One region of the Vibrio sp. A37 genome, then DNA from elsewhere that is predicted to be linked to it. Evidence: predicted binding sites of a transcription regulator. Region 1 holds the regulator's gene; the other holds the start of a gene.
What was found. Region 1 encodes CRP, which controls carbon source genes, mostly activating them, when cyclic AMP is high. Its sites were predicted from a motif close to TGTGANNNNNNTCACA; they were not measured.
Positions count from the first base shown of each region.

Region 1 (9,602 bases):
TCGATCCAATTGTGAATAGGATTATTCACATCGAAAACCAGCAACTGAACGAGTACACCGGCAACTACTCATCTTTTGAAGATCAAAGAGCGCAAAAGTTAGTGCTGCAGCAGGCCATGTACCAAAAGCAGCAAAAACAAATGGCGCACATGCAAAGCTATATCGATCGATTCCGCTACAAAGCGTCCAAAGCTCGTCAAGCACAAAGCCGAATCAAAGCTCTAGAGAAAATGGAAAAAGTGCTACCTGCACAATATGACAACCCATTCAGCTTTAACTTCAGAGAACCTTCTGCTCTGCCGAATCCAATTCTTCGCATGGAAGAGGTATCGGCTGGTTACGGTGATAAGCTCATCCTGAGCAAAATCCAGTTAAATTTAGTTCCGGGAAGTCGTATTGGTTTGCTTGGCCGAAATGGTGCAGGTAAATCAACCTTAATCAAATTGCTTTCTGGTGAGCTAAAAGCTCAAGGCGGTGAGTTCCATTATTCTCAAGGGGTTAAAATTGGTTACTTTGCTCAGCACCAACTAGAAACACTCCACCCTGAAGAGTCACCTTTGCAGCACATGATGCAAATCGCGCCAAGCCATACAGAACAACAACTTCGAGACTACTTAGGCAGCTTTGGCTTTATCGGCGACAAAGCGTTAGAAAAAGTCGCGCCTTTTTCGGGCGGAGAGAAAGCGCGTTTGGTATTGGCACTAATTGTTTGGCAAAAACCCAACTTGCTGCTTCTCGATGAACCGACCAACCATTTAGACCTCGACATGCGCCAAGCTCTAACTATGGCTTTACAAACGTTCGAAGGAGCGATGGTCATCGTCAGCCATGACCGCTTCTTATTACGTGCAACTACAGATGATCTGTACCTCGTTCACGACCAGCAAGTCGTCCCATTCAATGAGGATTTGACGGGGTACTATAAGTGGCTGACAGAGCAACAGAAACAAATAAAAAAAGACAGTCGCCCAGAAACGAATGACAACCAAGCAGCCAATAGTGCCGCTTCAAGAAAAGAGCAAAAACGTAAAGAGGCAGAATTCCGTAAACAGACTGCGCCAATTCGCAAAACGCTGACAAAACTAGAAAGTGAAATGGATAGATTGAACGATGCACTAAGCAATGCAGAACAACAATTATCGGACACTTCCCTGTATGAAGCAGAAAATAAAGCTAAACTTACACAAGTACTTGAGCTTCAAGCGAGCAGCAAGTCTCAACTGGAAGAGGTAGAAATTGAGTGGATGTCACTGCAAGAAAGCCTCGAGCAGATGGAACAGGAATTCAATCAGTAATGACTCGAAAACCAGCGCGCACCTCTTTAACATTAGAGCGTTTATGGCAATTCAGTTTGCAATACTATGGTGTGCGCCAGGTAAAAGAAGCCTGTCTTGAACTACAAAACCAATTTCGAGGCAATGTTAATTTATTGCTTTTGCTCAAATGGTTAGATGAACAACAAGTCACTTTTAAAGAAGAGGATTGGCACAAGGTTGAGGAGTGCTTAGGCCGCTCAGAAACTCTGTTAAATAGTTATCGAGAGTTGCGTCGTAAATACAAGCAGCATTTACCAGACACCTTGTATAGAGAGTCACTGCAATTCGAATTACAACTAGAAAAGCAGCAACAATCCGATCTAGTCGAATGCATCAACACAATCCCTCTCGTAACCAATCAGGGCGCTCCGCTTACTTTGCGTTACTGCCGCCAGTTAGGGGGAGAACGTTTATATTCAGCGTTTTCTGCTCCAGCATCCAGATATACCTAAGCATAAAATATAACAGGGGAAGATGTGATTATACCGTGGCAAAAAATTGAGCCTGAAACACTGCGCAACCTCATCAGAGAGTTTGTATTGCGTGAAGGGACTGACTATGGTGAAAAAGAGATATCATTAGAAGATAAAATTGACCAAGTTAAGTCTCAACTCGAATCAAATGAAGCTTGTGTTGTCTTCTCAGAGCTGCATGAGACTGTAGATATACAGCTACGCAACACTTTTCAACATGATATTTCATAGCCCATTCACTTCCTGTTATAGTCAAGTGCAAACAGGTGAGTACGATTTAAGACAAGGTCCGTCATGTCAGCAAAACATCCGATAATAGCCGTCACTGGTTCCTCCGGTGCGGGAACAACTACGACTTCAGAAGCTTTCAGAAAAATGTTTAACATGATGAAAGTAAAGCCGGCTTGGGTTGAAGGGGACAGCTTTCATAAGTTTACTCGCCCAGAAATGGACGTCGAAATTAGGAAAGCCAGAGAACAAGGTCGTCACATCAGCTATTTTGGCCCTCAAGCCAATGATTTCCCCGCGTTAGAAGAATTCTTCAAGAAATTTGGTAATGAAGGTGTCGGAAAGGTTCGTCGATATCTGCACACCTTTGATGAAGCGGTTCCATACAATCAAATGCCAGGTACGTTTACGCCTTGGCAAGAGTTACCTGAAAACTCAGACGTACTTTTCTACGAAGGCTTACACGGTGGCGTCGTTGATGACGATGTCAATGTTGCCCAACACGTTGACCTACTTATTGGCATGGTCCCCATTGTAAACTTAGAATGGATTCAGAAATTTGTTCGTGATACTCGAGATAGAGGCCACTCCAGAGAAGCGGTCATGGACTCGATTGTTCGCTCAATGGATGACTATCTCAACTTCATTACACCACAATTTTCTCGAACTCATATCAATTTTCAGCGTGTCCCGACCGTCGATACTTCCAACCCACTCAACGCAAAGGGTATTCCTAGCCTAGACGAAAGCTTTGTGGTGATTCGCTTGCGTGGTATCAAGAACGTCGACTTTCCATACCTCCTAGCTATGATTGATGGTTCATTCATGTCTCGTCATAATACCCTTGTGGTACCTGGAGGTAAGATGAGTTTTGCCATGGAACTGATCGTCAGACCAATACTTCAACAACTGATCGAGACGGGCAAGATTGGTTAAAAATTAGACACCAGTCGTGTTTAGTTTTCATACCGTGATCCTATGCACACTTTTGCGCTTAAAATGGGGCCATCTACCCCATTAAAGTCAAGAAATCGAGCTCGAAAAAGGATACTATTTGAATGCGAGACACAAGATAGCTTGCAGCATAAGGAAAGAGTTCTTATCCTAATAAACCCATTGGGCTTAGCTAAAATACGGAAAGCAGCAAGCGTCCCCTGCAGAGGAAGTGAGATATTATGGTTCTAGGTAAACCTCAAACTGATCCAACGTTAGAATGGTTTCTTTCACATTGTCATATTCACAAGTACCCTTCAAAAAGCACGTTAATTCATGCGGGCGAGAAGGCGGAAACTTTATATTACATTGTTAAAGGTTCTGTAGCGGTTCTGATCAAAGACGAAGAAGGTAAGGAAATGATCCTTTCTTACCTAAATCAAGGCGATTTCATCGGTGAGCTCGGTCTATTTGAAGAGGATCAAGAGCGCACAGCATGGGTTAGAGCTAAGTCTCCTTGTGAGGTAGCAGAAATTTCGTTTAAGAAATTCCGCCAGCTAATCCAAGTTAACCCAGACATCCTGATGAGACTGTCTTCACAGATTGCAAGCCGTCTAAAAGTAACCAGTCAGAAAGTGGGCGATTTAGCCTTCCTAGACGTTACTGGACGTATTGCTCAAACGTTATTGAATCTTGCGAAACAACCAGACGCAATGACTCACCCTGACGGTATGCAAATCAAGATCACTCGCCAAGAGATCGGCCAAATAGTAGGTTGTTCTCGTGAAACGGTAGGTCGTATCTTGAAGATGCTCGAAGAGCAGAATCTAATTTCTGCACACGGTAAAACTATTGTGGTTTACGGTACTCGATAAGCATCGAACAACACCCTACGAAAAAACAGGCCACCTAAATCGGTGGCCGTTTTATTTCTGTCACTTTTTAGTGTGGTATTACTTTGAGTCCGTACTTTCAAAAATCTTATCTGCTGAAGCGGCAACAAAGCCTGGGTATAACTCACCACTTGCCATTGAGTAGCGTTTAGCAAATTCATAAAAGCCGCCCGGAATAGACTGAGCACCATCACTGAAGACTACATCGACTTTATCTGCCATTGTTGATGACTGCTCTAGCAACACTTCAGGGGAACCTTTCACTTCACCACCAGAGGTATTGATCCTAAAGCCAGCATCTCGCAAATAGTCATTGACGCCTTGCACCTCAGAAAATCGATTCAGTTGATTAACACTAACGGTAAAATGATTCGCACCATATCCATGCGCTGCGAGCCAAGCCGCATACTCACTTTCCTTAGCTAAAATCAGATAGTCTTGGTAACTGACTTGCCAAGGCCTTCCTGAATAAATGAAGTCATCAGCACCCACCACTTGTGAGGTCACTTGAGAAATCAGCGTTTTGACGATGCTTTGCACCTGAGGGGAAAATTTTTCAACTTCCAACTCACTAATGAACACTTTAGGCTGGGTCGAATCTGGATGCTCATAATGCTTAGCGACTAAGTGCTTACTTTCAAACACATAATCACCACACTCTTTGTAGCCAAGATCGATAAAGTGTTTTGCTAGCGCATCAAGACCAACCGGCGCTAAGTTAAATGTTCGCAAAGCAATGTGATCATTGATCAACGCTTCATCTTCTTGCAAAAGATCATGAACTTGATGGGCTGAAGGACACAACCTTTGGATGTAATCATTCCAGATTAACTGGAAAAATAATGCAGGCGTCATGACGTCTCCTTTTTACAATTTGATTCCTGGGCTTAGCGTATCTGGAAGCACTGTTGACTGCCCTTCCATTGAAGCCATAGGGTAAGCACAATAATCCGCTGCGTAGTACGCACTTGGCCTTAAATTACCCGACGCACCAGGTCCACCAAACGGAGCGTCACCACTTGCACCTGTCAGCTGCCTATTGCGATTCACGATACCCGCACGGATATGATCAACAAAATACTCCCACTCAGAATCTTTAGTAGACACTAAACCTGCGGACAAGCCATAGCGTGTGTCATTGGCTAGCTCTACCGCCTCTTGGAGCGTGCTGTATCTAACGACTTGGAGCAGCGGCCCAAAATACTCTTCATCAGGAAGTTCTTGAATAGCGCTTACATCAATAATTCCCGGTGTCACAAATGCAGCCTCACCCGCTTTCGCTTCGAGCAAACTTTGCCCTCCAAGAGATTGAAGGTTCTTTTGTGCATTCAAAATAAACTCAGCCGCTTGCATTGAGATCTGTGGCCCCATAAATGGTGCTGGCTCTGCAAACGGTTCACCCACTTGTATATTTTTTGTTGCTTCAACTAAACGAGACAGCAGCTGGTCACCTTTATCTCCTTTCGGAACGTAAAGACGCCTAGCGCAAGTACAACGTTGACCAGCACTAATAAATGCAGATTGGATAATGGTGTAAACCGTTGCATCAAGCTCACCAAACAGCTCGGATATCACCATTGGGTTATTGCCACCCATTTCCAATGCCAGCATTTTACCTGGTTGGCCTGCGAATTGGCGATGGAGGATGTGTCCCGTATTTGCGCTGCCCGTAAACAGCACACCGTCAATACCCCTTGCTTCGGCTAGAGCAATCCCTGTCTCTTTTGCACCCTGAACTAAGTTAATCACGCCATCGGGCAAACCAGCTTGTTGCCACAACTTCATAGCAAACTCACCAATCCAAGGTGTCAACTCAGATGGTTTGAATACGACTGTGTTACCTGCAAGAAGCGCAGGAACAATGTGCCCATTCGGTAGGTGACCCGGGAAGTTATAAGGACCAAATACTGCCATGACACCTAGTGGACGATGGCGCAATACAATCTGATTGCCAGCCGCTTCTCGTGTCACTTCACCAGTACGGTCATGATAAGCACGGATAGAAATCGCTATCTTTCCTGCCATTGCGGCAGCTTCTGTGCGTGTTTCCCACAGCGGCTTTCCCGTCTCTTGGGCGATAATCTTTGCGATTTCTTCGCTATTTTGTTTCACCAACTCTGCAAATGCTAAAACAACCTTTTCACGGTCAGCAAAACTGGTTTTCTTCCAAGACAAATAAGCACTACGAGCAGCGGCAACAGCTTCTACAACCTGACTTGTGGTCGCACTTTTCCCCTGCCAAATTTCTTCATTATTGTAAGGGCTGATTGAGCTTATTGACTCGCCCTCACCTTGTTGCCACTTTCCGGCAATCCATTGAGTCATAATCATGTACCTTATCTATAACGCCAATATTCTCACTTTGTTCCCATCTTCCACTAACAACGCTTTTGCGACTTCTTCAGCCATCAATACACTCTCTGTTTCGTGGTCATACGCTAACTTGGCAGTAGTCGCACGAAAGTTTTCGAACGAAGTGTTACTGACTAAGTAGTCTTGCGAGCTTGAGTGTTCACAAATCTGCACGGTCGCTTTCGCAGAATGACGCACCGATTCAATGTTTTTTCGATCGCACTCAACCGTTGGACCCCCATCAAAAATATCCACATAATTTCGGCAACTGAAACCTTCTCGCTCAAGCAGTTTTAGAGCTGGCTTAGTATTGTCATGAACCTTGCCTATCACAGCCTGCGCTTCTGCACTGAGTAAGTTGATATAAATGGGCAGTTTTGGCATCAGATCGGCGATAAAACCTTTTTTACCAATGCCTGTCAGGTAATCTGCTAAGGTGAAGTCAATAGAAAAAAAGTGCTCTTGAAGCCATTGCCAAAATGGAGAATTACCATCAGCATCAGATACACCCCGCATTTCAGCGAAAATAGTCTCGGAAAATCTCTCAGGGTGCTCAGCCATCATCAAGAAACGACATTTAGACATCAGTCGGCCATTCAACCCTTTACGAAAGCTTGGCCGCAAAAATAGTGTACAGATCTCGCTGCAACCGGTGTAGTTATTGCCAAACGTTAGCAATTTCACCACATTATTTACCCCTAGTTTCGGGGATGAGTGAACCACTTTACTAATGTGATAGGAATAAAACGGAACATCCCACCCGATAGAAGCTTCTATCCCTGTAGTTCCAGCAATTTCACCTGTCTCGCTATCGAAGCCAACCATGAGATAACCTTCGTCTCCAGGCTCTAAAACTTCGGATTTGCTAAAACTATATTCTGAGTGTTGAATTCGATTAGTGAGAAGTTCTTCATTTACGGGTAAAGAAGTGAAGCCATGACCAGATTCTACAGCGCACTTGTGCAGTGCATCGTAATCGTCCATGGTAATAGGTCGAACCACCAGCATCGATACTTCCTCCTGACGCTAAATTAGGCCTAAGGGAAGCCCCTTAGACCATACCTATACCAAATTAACCTGAGGATAAGAATTTTCTATAAATAGATAAGCTTTCAATGCATCTTCAAGTCATTTCGGCATACAAACTAAATAATTGAAGCAATCGCTTTATCGAGTTTCGCTAGTCCCTCTTCGATATCTTGCTTTGAAATAACAAGTGATGGAGTAAATCGAACGACGTTAGCACCAGCCACTAATAACATTAGTCCGTGCTTGCCCGCTGCAACTAATACATCACGAGCACGACCTTGCCATTCCTCGTTGAGAGCCGCACCAATCAGAAGGCCTTTACCGCGAATCTCGCTAAATAAGTTGTACTTAGCATTGATTGCTTCTAGTCCAGATCTAAATAACTGCTCGCGTTCTTTAACGCCTTCCAGCGTTTCTGATTTGCTTACAATATCTACCACAGCTTCAGCGACCGCACATGCCAATGGATTACCGCCATAGGTTGAGCCATGAGTACCAATTTTTAAATGTTTGGCTAACTCAGTCGTGGTCAGCATCGCACCTATTGGGAAACCTCCGCCTAGTGATTTCGCCGTACTTAAGATATCGGGTGTCACCCCTAAACCTTGATAGGCATAAAAATCGCCAGTGCGACCATTACCGGTTTGTACTTCATCAAAAATCAATAATGCGTTGTGTTTATCGCAAAGCTCTCTAACCGTCTTAGCAAATTCATCACTTGGAGAGACAATGCCACCTTCACCTTGCAGTGGCTCCATCATGACTGCGCACGTTTTGTCAGACATATGCGCTTTGAGAGCTTCCACATCGTTATATTCTAGATGGGTGACATCGCCAGGTTTTGGTCCAAAACCATCGGAATAAGCGGCTTGCCCACCGACAGTCACAGTAAAGAAAGTACGACCGTGGAAACCCTGTTTGAAAGCAATAATTTCAGATTTTTCTGGACCATGAATATCTGCTGCCCATCGGCGAGCTAACTTTAATGCCGCTTCATTCGCTTCAGCACCAGAGTTAGCAAAAAACACTTTTTCTGCAAAACTAACTTCAGTTAACTTTTTAGCGAGTCTAAGCGCTGGCTCATTGGTCATGACATTACTAAGATGCCAAATCTTTTGTGATTGCTCGTTAATTGCAGCAACCATAGCCGGGTGACAATGCCCCAAACAACTCACCGCAATGCCACCAGCAAAGTCAATGTACTCGTTACCTTGTTGATCCCAAACTCTAGAGCCTTCACCCTTAACTGGAATCATCTCCATTGGGTTGTAACAAGGCACCATGACTTCATCAAATAACCCACGCTCTACTTTATTTCCTAATGTCATTGCTCACTCCTATCAATGCCACACGCTAGCTCGAACGCCTATCTATCGCAGCAAGAATATAATGTTTTGAATTTAGCAGAATGTGGCATTTTATTTACATTTAATTAACCATTTCAATAGTGAATTATTCTTACCACTGGCGCTCATAGCCAATATTAGGCATAAGAAATGACTAAATATGCAGCAAAAATACTGGCAACTAACACCTTCTTTTATAATGGGTTAAATGACAAGTAATAAAGAGGTTGATTTTAAGTTTGACGTTTTTTACCGAACGGCAGAACGAATATTCTTGCAAACGAGAAGAATTGGGCAGTTTAGTTAACCGATACCAAAAAGAAGATGTTGATCACAAAAATTACACATTTAAGAAGTTGTCTAGCAGCTCATAACCCTGTTGAGTTTTAATGGACTCTGGGTGAAATTGAACTGCATAGATAGGTAATGTCTTGTGCTGATAACCCATAATCTCATCTCGGCTTCCATCCGCAAATGCAGTCCAAGACGTAACCTCAAAACAGTCTGGCAAAGTCTCTTTGCAAACAATAAGTGAATGATAGCGAGTCACAGTTAAAGGGTTATTTAAGTTTGCAAACAAACCTTTAGACGCATGTCTAATGGGGGAGGTTTTACCGTGCATCACCGACCTCGCCTTTATCACCTCCCCACCAAAGACTTGCGCGATAGCTTGATGGCCAAGGCAAACGCCCAAAATCGGCAACTTTCCTGCAAAATGTTCTATCGCTTGCAACGAGATCCCAGCTTCATCTGGCGTACAAGGTCCAGGTGAAATGACCAAATATGAAGGTGCCATTGCTTCTATATCTGCTAACGACACTTCATCATTACGTACAACTTCGACTTCAACATTTAGTTCACGGAAGTACTGATATAAGTTGTAGGTAAAAGAGTCATAGTTGTCGATGATAACCAGCATAATATTGGGTCTGCGTTGCGATAAAAGGTGTTCACTTCTCAGTGGCAGCTATTGTGCAGTTCAGAAATAGAAAGGCAAGAAAAAATTCGTCATCAAGGCAGAACAACTGCAGT
Region 1 is NZ_JBLNLI010000005.1:159,334-168,935, forward strand. It holds gene ACM2FC_RS10855 (ABC transporter ATP-binding protein) at 1-1,295, shown strand, start outside; gene ACM2FC_RS10860 (TIGR02444 family protein) at 1,295-1,768, shown strand; gene ACM2FC_RS10865 (YheU family protein) at 1,793-2,020, shown strand; gene ACM2FC_RS10870 (phosphoribulokinase) at 2,084-2,953, shown strand; gene crp (cAMP-activated global transcriptional regulator CRP) at 3,193-3,825, shown strand; gene ACM2FC_RS10880 (DUF1338 domain-containing protein) at 3,904-4,698, opposite strand; gene astD (succinylglutamate-semialdehyde dehydrogenase) at 4,711-6,168, opposite strand; gene astA (arginine N-succinyltransferase) at 6,184-7,203, opposite strand; gene ACM2FC_RS10895 (aspartate aminotransferase family protein) at 7,341-8,552, opposite strand; gene ACM2FC_RS10900 (aminodeoxychorismate/anthranilate synthase component II) at 8,911-9,489, opposite strand.

Region 2 (9,602 bases), on a different contig from region 1:
AGCGACGATCGGTACTTATCCATTTGTTTATATTGGTGCTCATCTATCCGGGGCCGTCGGTGTTTTGTATGGTAGTGCTATTGGAACACTCGTTTTTGGCTCACTGGCGATTGTTGTGCTAAGACGTCACATTACGCATTTAATGCAAGGTGAAGAACTTGCGGTGGCGGTGGACGATCCGTCTATCAAGTGTGTCAATACTCAACCTTTTTGTTCTCACGATGCGATGTTGATTGAAGAGGTGAGTGCTGCGACTAAGAACAGTGAAGATGAATACTCTCGCAAAACTTAGATATTAACTTTAAAATTTTCTCTTGACCTTGGAGTATGCTCCAAGGTTTAAACTTAGTGTACATTCAATGAAGGAGACAGAATATGTGCACTAAACATCAAGCTTGTCGCGTAAGCAAACAAATATTTAATCCAGGTTTTAATGCAGCGTGTTCCTCGCCAAAATTAACGTCCATTCAGATTGAAGGTGTGACAGCATTAGATTCGTGCTGTGGTAGCAGTTCGTGTTCCAGTTCTAGCGACGAATCGTTAGAAGAAGAAGGTGAACGGCGAAAGGCTGAAGGTCGCTATGTAACAAAAAGTTGGCTTGTAGCAGGAATGGACTGCCCATCTTGTGCAAGTAAAATAGAAACAGCAGTCTCCAATGTCGACGGGGTACTAGAGACGAAAGTGCTCTTTGCTACCGAAAAATTAGTAGTAAAAATCGAAGACGATTCAGTCGTCGATAAAGTAAAAACGATAGTCAAAAAAACGGGTTTTACACTAAAAGAGAGTGCAAATTCTACCTCTCAATCAAAACAAACATCAGGCAAGCTACAATTCCTCAAAGAAAACTTCCATGTTATCTCTGTTGCTCTCGCTGTTGGTATTGCTGCATCTCTCAATCCATTTTACCCGTTAGTGAGTGAGTGGATATTCATTTTTACCTGCATCATTGGCCTTTATCCAATTGCTACAAAAGCGATAAGGCTTGCAATGTCTGGTACTCCGTTTGCTATTGAAACATTAATGAGCGTAGCGGCTCTTGGTGCTTTATATCTAGGTGAAACAACGGAAGCCGCAATGGTGTTGCTGCTCTTTTTGATTGGTGAACGGCTAGAGGCCTTTGCAGCATCTAGAGCAAGAAGTGGCGTTCAAGCGTTAATGAAACTTGTCCCTGAAAATGCGATAAAAATCGTCGATGGAGAAAGGGTAGAAGTGGCGGCGAGTGAACTTAAACCGGGAGATGTTATTGAGGTTGCTCCGGGAGCAAGGTTACCAGCAGATGGTAAGTTGATTGACGCTGCTGCCAGTTTTGATGAAAGTGCATTAACTGGAGAATCCATCCCTGTTGAGCGTTATCGAGATGAAGCAGTTATGGCTGGCTCGGTTGTCGTGGATAAGGTGGTGAGATTCGCTATTACTTCAGAGCAAGGTGAAAATGCAATCGATAGAATTTTACACCTTATTGAACAGGCTGAATCTAGAAAAGCACCACTTGAAAGGTTTCTCGATAAGTTTAGCCGCTGGTATACACCAGCAATGATGTTAGTCGCATTGGCTGTCGTAATAGTGCCGCCGTTGTTCTTTGCACAACCTTGGGATACTTGGGTGTATCGTGGTCTTGCTATGTTACTCATTGCTTGCCCTTGTGCTTTGGTTATTTCGACACCTGCTGCCATTACATCTGGGCTTGCCGCAGCAGCGCGTCGTGGAGCGCTCATCAAAGGTGGAGCCGCACTTGAGCAGCTGGGTAAAGTTGAAACGATTGCTTTTGATAAAACGGGTACGTTGACTAAAGGCAAACCCGACGTAACTGATGTTTTGCCATACTCGGGTCTTAGCGAACATGAGTTGTTGGTAGCGGCTGCGGCGATTGAAGTCGGGTCGAGCCATCCACTAGCGGTTTCATTGGTAAAAAGAGCGGAAAGCTTAGACATTACATTGCCTGAAGCAGTAGATAAACAGGCATTAATCGGTAGTGGAGTCACGGGTATTGTCGATGGCATTCGATATAGTGCTATCGCACCAAGCAAGGTTAATATCCAACTGGATAGTGACATCGAGTCACAAGTACAACGCCTTGAAAGTAATGGTAAAACGGTTGTCGTGGTGATTAAAGATGAACGGCAAGTCGTTGGAATTATTGCTTGGCAAGACACACTGAGAGAAGACTCTGAGCAAGCCGTGCGTCAACTAAAAGCACTGGGTATCAATTCAATTATGCTTACGGGAGATAACCCAAGAAGTGCTGCCGCAATGAGCGCCCAAATTGGTATCGATTATAAAGCAAGCTTGTTGCCCCAAGACAAAGTCGATTATGTGGAACAAATGTCTCGTGAACACCACGTAGCGATGGTGGGTGATGGTATCAATGACGCGCCAGCGATGAAGGCAGCGAGTATTGGTATCGCTATGGGAGGAGGGACAGACGTTGCTCTTGAAACGGCAGACTCTGCAATTACCCATAATCGCTTGGTTGAGCTTGCGAATATGATTGAGTTGTCTCGCTCCACTCTGGCTAATGTTAAGCAGAATATTACTTTGGCCGTTGGTACGAAGGCAATATTTTTAGTCACTAGCTTGTTAGGGGTGACAGGGCTTTGGGCAGCAGTACTTGCCGATAGCGGTGCAACTGCTTTGGTTACTCTAAATGCGTTGAGACTATTGAGTTATAAGCCGAAGTTAGCTAAAAAGTCTAAGTAATCGTTAGGCACTCAAGCCCACTTTGAATAAGCGCTCACATTTAATGTGAGCGCTTTTGCTATAGGTACTTGTTGAATATTACTAAATGTGATGCAAACCGATTAACTATGCAATTTCCATTATTTGATTACCACTATATGTGTTTTTTATCACATAAATTAGAGTAGTTAATCTATAAATTATCCGTCTAAACTATGAATCAATACAAAGGCAACAAGCCAAGCAAGGAGCTCATATGTCCGAAGCGGTGTTTCATTTAGGTATCACACAACCAGATTTAAAGGGTGCGACGTTAGCGATTATCCCGGGCGATCCAGCTAGGGTTAAGAAAATTGCAGAGCTGTTGGAAAACCCTGTGTTTCTAACTAGCCATAGAGAGTACACCTTATATTTGGGTGAATTGAACGGTCATTCGGTAGTTGTGTGTTCTACTGGTATTGGTGGACCTTCTACTTCTATTGCAGTTGAAGAGTTGGCTCAGTTAGGAGTGACTAACTTCCTGCGCGTTGGAACTACGGGGGCTATTCAACCTCATGTAAATGTAGGTGACATCATTGTTACCACAGGCTCGGTTCGTTTAGATGGAGCAAGCCAACACTTCGCGCCGTTAGAGTTTCCAGCTGTACCAGATTTTGACATTGTACTGGCTATGCGCGAAGCAGCAATAGAGTCTGGCAGCTCAGTGCACATGGGTGTAACCGCATCAAGCGATACATTTTATCCAGGGCAAGAGAGATACGATACGTTTTCAGGTCGGGTAGTTAAACGCTTCCAAGGCTCGATGAAAGAGTGGCAAGAGATGGGCGTGCTCAATTTTGAAATGGAGTCTGCTACTTTGCTGACTATGTGTGCAAGTTCGGGTCTAAAGGCTGGTTGTGTCGCGGGTGTGTTGGTAAATCGCACGCAAAAAGAGATACCAGATCAAGAGACTTTGAAATCTACGGAAGTACGGACAATTCAGGTCGTCGTGGATGCTGCACGTAAGATGCTAACGTCATAATGTTATGCGAAACTCACCTTTGGCAATGGTGCGTAAAGTTGCTCTGTAAGGTCTGATAATATTTGGTCATATACCCTAGCAATATTAAGAGAGATATCCGAAGTTAGCTGATATAGGCAGTCGATATCTCTCTCATAATTTGGGTTACTAACGAGCTCTTCTAAAGTTCTTAACGCTTTACCGCAGGCCGGAGAAGTCAGTGTCAGCGGCGAGATAATTGAAAGCAGATTTATTTTTCGACGCATTTTGGTGCAGTAATACTTAGAGCGCTCATAACCTTCAACACTATGTATATCTTGTAGGGAAATTCTTAGCTGAGTCAGAACTTCCATTGAGTCTGCTACCTGTTGCCAGTTTTGGTGATATTCAACACTCAAGTCTTCTCTTCCCGCTTCAACTAGCCATGTAATAACAATTTCATCGATAAGAAATAAGCAGTGGCGAATCGTCTTTCCATGGATCATTTGATTCCGCGCTACCGATCGATCTTGCCACTCTCTCGATAAGGCTCGCAACATAAGCTGGAACACTCGATAAGTTGATTTACTTTCAAATGGAGAGAGAGCGATTAATTGGTTGGACTTTTCTTCAAGTTGTGCGGTGATATCGAGTACTTTGCTATTGGTATTTTCATTTAACACTATATTGCAGTGAGTGTAGCTACGAGATTTACGGATTAGAAGTAGAATTTCGCGCAAGATAACGACGACGTCGTACTTGCGTGTGAATGTTGTTTCCCTTTGCTTTGAAAGAAACATTAGGGAGAGTAAAACGCAGCACGATACTAAGATCGAGATAAGTATGAACATGGGCTCTCCTCCTCCAGTGATTGAAATGTCCTTGGCCAATATGACATTTCGAAGCATTTCATTTCGTTGAAGCAGATAACATGCCAAGGGTAAAGTCATTTAAAATCAATCAATTATAAATGTTGCTTTATGAGGAGTGTATCAAGTTGGTGCAATTTGCCCTAGAAAGAAAATCCCCAGCTTGAAAGCTGGGGATTTGAATAAAACCAATGCCAGCAACTAATTGATCAAAAATTGCTGTAATAGGTATAAGTGTTAAGAGAGATCACATGACGCGCATTCCAGGTTGAGCGCCTTCATGCGGTTCGAGGATCCAAAGATCGCTACCACCAGGACCTGCTGCCAGAATCATGCCTTCAGACATACCAAACTTCATCTTGCGAGGTTTTAGGTTGGCAACCATCACTGTCAATTTGCCTTCTAGCTCTTCAGGCTTGTAAGCAGATTTAATACCTGAGAATACTTGACGGGTTTCACCACCAATATCCAATTGGAATTTAAGCAGTTTGTTTGCCTTTGGCACTTCTTCACAAGAGATGATTTTTGCAATGCGCATGTCTACTTTAGCAAAGGCGTCAAACTCAATCTCTTCCGCAATTGGGTCTTTGCTCAGTTCAGTTTCGTTTTGAGTCGCTTCCGCTTTTTCTTTTGCTGCCACCTCAGCTGCCGCATCTTCTTTTGATGCTTCAACCATAGCATCAACTTTTTTCGGGTCGATACGGTTAAACAGGGCCTTGAACTTGGTAATTGTATGGTCAGTTAACGGTGACTGCATACCTTGCCAAGTGAGTTCTTCATTTAAGAAAGACTCTGAGCGAGCAGCCAGTTCAGGCATCACAGGTTTTAGGTATGTCATCAGAACGCGGAACAGGTTAATACCTACAGAGCAGATATCTTGTAGCTCTTGATCTTTGCCTTCTTCTTTCGCAACAACCCAAGGCGCTTTCTCATCAACGTATTGGTTTGCTTTGTCTGCTAGTGCTGTAATTTCACGAATTGCTCGGCCGAACTCACGAGTCTCATAAAGCTCAGCGATACGGTCAGCTGCTGCAACGAACTCATTGTATAGTTCTGGCTCAGCGAAATTCGCAGATAATTTGCCTTCAAATCGTTTGCTGATAAATCCAGCATTGCGTGAAGCAAGGTTAACAATTTTGTTTACTACGTCTGCATTAACACGTTGAGTGAAGTCTTCAAGGTTAAGATCTAAATCGTCGATGCGGCTATTTAGTTTCGCAGCGTAGTAGTAGCGGAGACATTCTGGGTCGAGGTGGTCTAAGTATGTACTTGCTTTGATAAACGTGCCTTTAGATTTAGACATCTTAGCGCCATTTACCGTGACATAGCCGTGTACGAAGACGTTATTTGGTTTGCGGAAACCAGAGCCTTCCAACATTGCAGGCCAGAAAAGGCTGTGGAAGTAAACAATGTCTTTACCGATGAAGTGATAAAGCTCCGTTTGGCTATCCTTGTTCCAGTACTCATCAAAATCAAGATCATCGCGTTTGTCACATAGATTTTTAAATGAACCCATGTAGCCGATAGGTGCGTCTAGCCAAACATAGAAAAACTTGTCTTTTTCGCCCGGGATTTCGAAACCAAAGTATGGCGCATCACGGGAAATATCCCACTGCTGCAGACCAGACTCGAACCACTCCTGCATTTTGTTTGCTGTTTCTGATTGCAAAGTACCAGAGCGAGTCCACTCTTTAAGCATGCTTTCGAACTGAGGCAAATCGAAGAAGAAGTGTTCAGAATCCTTCATTACAGGAGTCGCACCAGAGACTGCTGATTTCGGGTCAATCAATTCAGTTGGGCTGTAAGTTTCACCACAGTTGTCACAGTTGTCACCGTATTGATCTTCTGACTTACACTTCGGGCAGGTGCCTTTAACAAAGCGGTCTGGTAAGAACATCTCTTTCTCAGGATCGTAAAGTTGAGAAATGGTGCGGCTTGAGATGAAGCCGTTCTTTTTGAGTTGTAGATAGATGTGCGAAGCCAGTTCACGGTTCTCATCTGAGTGAGTACTGTGGTAGTTATCAAAGCTAATATCGAATCCGGCGAAATCTTTTTGGTGCTCTTCGCTCACTGCGGCAATCATCTCTTCAGGAGAGATACCCATCTGCTGTGCTTTCAGCATGATTGGCGTGCCATGTGCGTCATCGGCACAGATAAAATTCACAGTGTTGCCGCGCAGGCGTTGATAGCGTACCCAGATATCAGCTTGAATATGCTCGAGCATATGGCCAAGGTGAATTGAACCGTTAGCATACGGGAGGGCGCAAGTTACCAGCAATTTTCTAGAAAGAAAGTTTCTTGGATCGGTTGCCATACTTATTATTTCGCTTTTCGATAGGTATAAAAATGATGAGTAATACTAACTCATGACTTCATTAAATCAAAGGACTCCACTAAACGAAAAACCGTATAAGCCTTGGGTTTTGTCTTGCTTGGCGAGATGGTAGGATTAGGCCAAACGGAGGATATATGCGTCAGTTAATTTCCAAACAAGATTTTTCTCAATGGCTGAATGATTTTCAGCACCCTCAGCTCATCGAAAATTGGGCTGCTCAACCACATGTTCTGACTGAGCCGGATGGCAGCAATATTGGCATCACCCTGCCATTCGCTTCCAATAGTATTGAGACACAACTGCAAGATTGGGTTAAACAGCAACTTGAGGCAAACCAGATTCCTCCAGTGAATGTGACGATAAAAACCGAGGTCAAAGCCCTTGAGTCGCATATCGCTAAATACACCAAAGGTGTAAAAAACATCATTGCTGTTACTTCTGCAAAAGGTGGTGTTGGTAAGTCCACGACTTCAGTCAACCTTGCTTTGGCAATTGCACGTAGCGGAGCAAAAGTCGGCCTGTTAGATGCAGACATTTATGGACCTTCTGTCCCTATGATGCTCGATCAACAAGATGCGAGTCCTTTAGTAAAAGACAACAAGTGGATGCAGCCAATTAACGCTTATGGCCTTTATACTCATTCGATAGGTTATCTCGTCGACAAAGAGCAAGCAGCAATTTGGCGTGGTCCTATGGCATCTAAGGCTCTCGGACAGTTACTTGAGGAAACTGAGTGGCCAGATCTTGATTATCTTGTTATTGATATGCCACCGGGCACAGGTGATATCCAACTGACCTTATCGCAAAGGTTTCCAGTGACGGCTGCAGTTATTGTAACAACGCCACAAGATCTAGCACTAGCAGATGCCCGCAAAGGCGCGACAATGTTTGAGCAAGTAAAAGTGCCAGTGTTAGGTGTGGTCGAAAATATGAGTTATCACGTTTGTAGTCAATGTGGACACCATGAGCATATTTTCGGTCATGGTGGAGCGGAAAAAATGGCGACCGATTACGGATTATCTCTTTTGGCACAAATACCGCTGCATATATCGATGCGTGAAGATATTGATGCAGGTAAGCCAACAGTGATTGCAAGGCCAAACAGTGAGCATGCGAAATATTATCTGGATCTTGCGGATAATGTTTGTAGCCGCCTGTATTGGCAAGGTAAAGAAAAACCTGACGCTATTCCTTTAACAATGGTTGAGTAGCTTGAGCCTAACATGCTCGACTTGATCGGTATCATTTAGCCGAGATATTGGTTGAGCAGAAACGAATAAATCTTCAGACATATCTAGTATCTGAAAGATGAAGCTCGTATAATCAGGCGGTTTTTATTAAGGGTGTTGTTAGATTAATCAATTATGATTTATCTGAGGATATCCTTAAATTTTTACCATACTATCATCAGGTGCGATAGATAATGTCTATTAATAATCAATGCGTAATCGTCGGTATCGCTGGCGCTTCTGCTTCCGGTAAGAGTTTAATCGCCAACACTATTTATAATGAACTTCGAGCTAAAGTTGGCGATCACCAAATTGGTGTGATCAAAGAAGATTGTTACTACAACGATCAAAGTCACCTGAGTATGGAAGAAAGGGTTAAAACCAACTATGACCATCCAAAGGCGATGGATCATGAGTTACTTTGCTCTCATCTAGAACAGTTGATTGAAGGAAAATCAGTAGAGCTTCCAGAATATAGCTATGCAGAGCACACTCGCATGGCAGAAACGACCACGATGACGCCAAAGAAAGTGATCATTTTGGAAGGCATCTTACTGCTGACTGACCCAAGACTTCGTAATCTAATGCACGCGACAGTGTTTATGGATACCCCGCTTGATATCTGTTTAACTCGCCGTTTGAAGCGTGATGTAGAAGAGCGCGATCGGACGATGGAATCCGTATTGAAGCAGTACCAAGACACGGTCCGTCCAATGTTCATGCAGTTTATCGAACCTTCCAAACAGTACGCGGATATTATTGTTCCACGTGGTGGTAAAAACAGAATCGCTATCGACGTTCTAAAAGCGCATATCACAAAGTTGCTTCGATCTTAACGCAGTACTAACTGAGCAATCTTTATTTTTCTCTTGATAAGTGGCACCTTAGGTGCCACTTTCTTTTTTTGGTATCAAGAAACTTGCAAGGAAAATGCGAATGAAGAAATTGCTGCTGATCGTTGCCATTCTCATAGTCGTCGTTGCTGGAGCTATCACTGCTTTAGTCACATTGGTTAATCCCAACCAATTTAAGCCTCTTATAGTCGAACAAGTCAAAAAACAAACGGGTTTGGATCTCGTTATTCAGGGTGATATTCATTGGCAGTTCTTCCCTTCAATTGGATTTGAGCTCGGGAAAACCGAGTTGAAAAACCCGAAAGGCTTTTCTAATCCTGATATGTTCAAAGTCAATCAAGTCGGTATTAATGTTTCAGTTCTTCCACTGTTAGACAAAGAGCTAAGAATTGGTAATGTGACGCTTAAAGGCGCTCAGATTGACGTAGAAACTTTAAAAGATGGATCAAAGAACATTGATGCTTTGTTGAGTAGTAATAAAGCAAGCACTGACACCAATACTTCTGCACCTACTCAGGCAGATACTACCGCGAGTGAACAAGAGAGCTCTGCGTCGAAAAGTGCCACAACGGCACCTGCTGCCAATAAGTGGACGGTAGATTTAGAAGGCGTCACCATCGAAAATGCAACGCTGCAAATGACCGATAAGCAAACAGGAAG
Region 2 is NZ_JBLNLI010000012.1:72,946-82,547, forward strand. It holds gene ACM2FC_RS18185 (MATE family efflux transporter) at 1-292, shown strand, start outside; gene ACM2FC_RS18190 (zinc/cadmium/mercury/lead-transporting ATPase) at 376-2,697, shown strand; gene udp (uridine phosphorylase) at 2,933-3,697, shown strand; gene ACM2FC_RS18200 (hypothetical protein) at 3,700-4,506, opposite strand; gene metG (methionine--tRNA ligase) at 4,772-6,838, opposite strand; gene apbC (iron-sulfur cluster carrier protein ApbC) at 6,994-8,070, shown strand; gene udk (uridine kinase) at 8,283-8,924, shown strand; gene ACM2FC_RS18220 (AsmA family protein) at 9,025-9,602, shown strand, end outside.
Region 2: udp (uridine phosphorylase) is a predicted target of CRP. The motif match lies at 2,836-2,851, and genes of this name have one in related genera.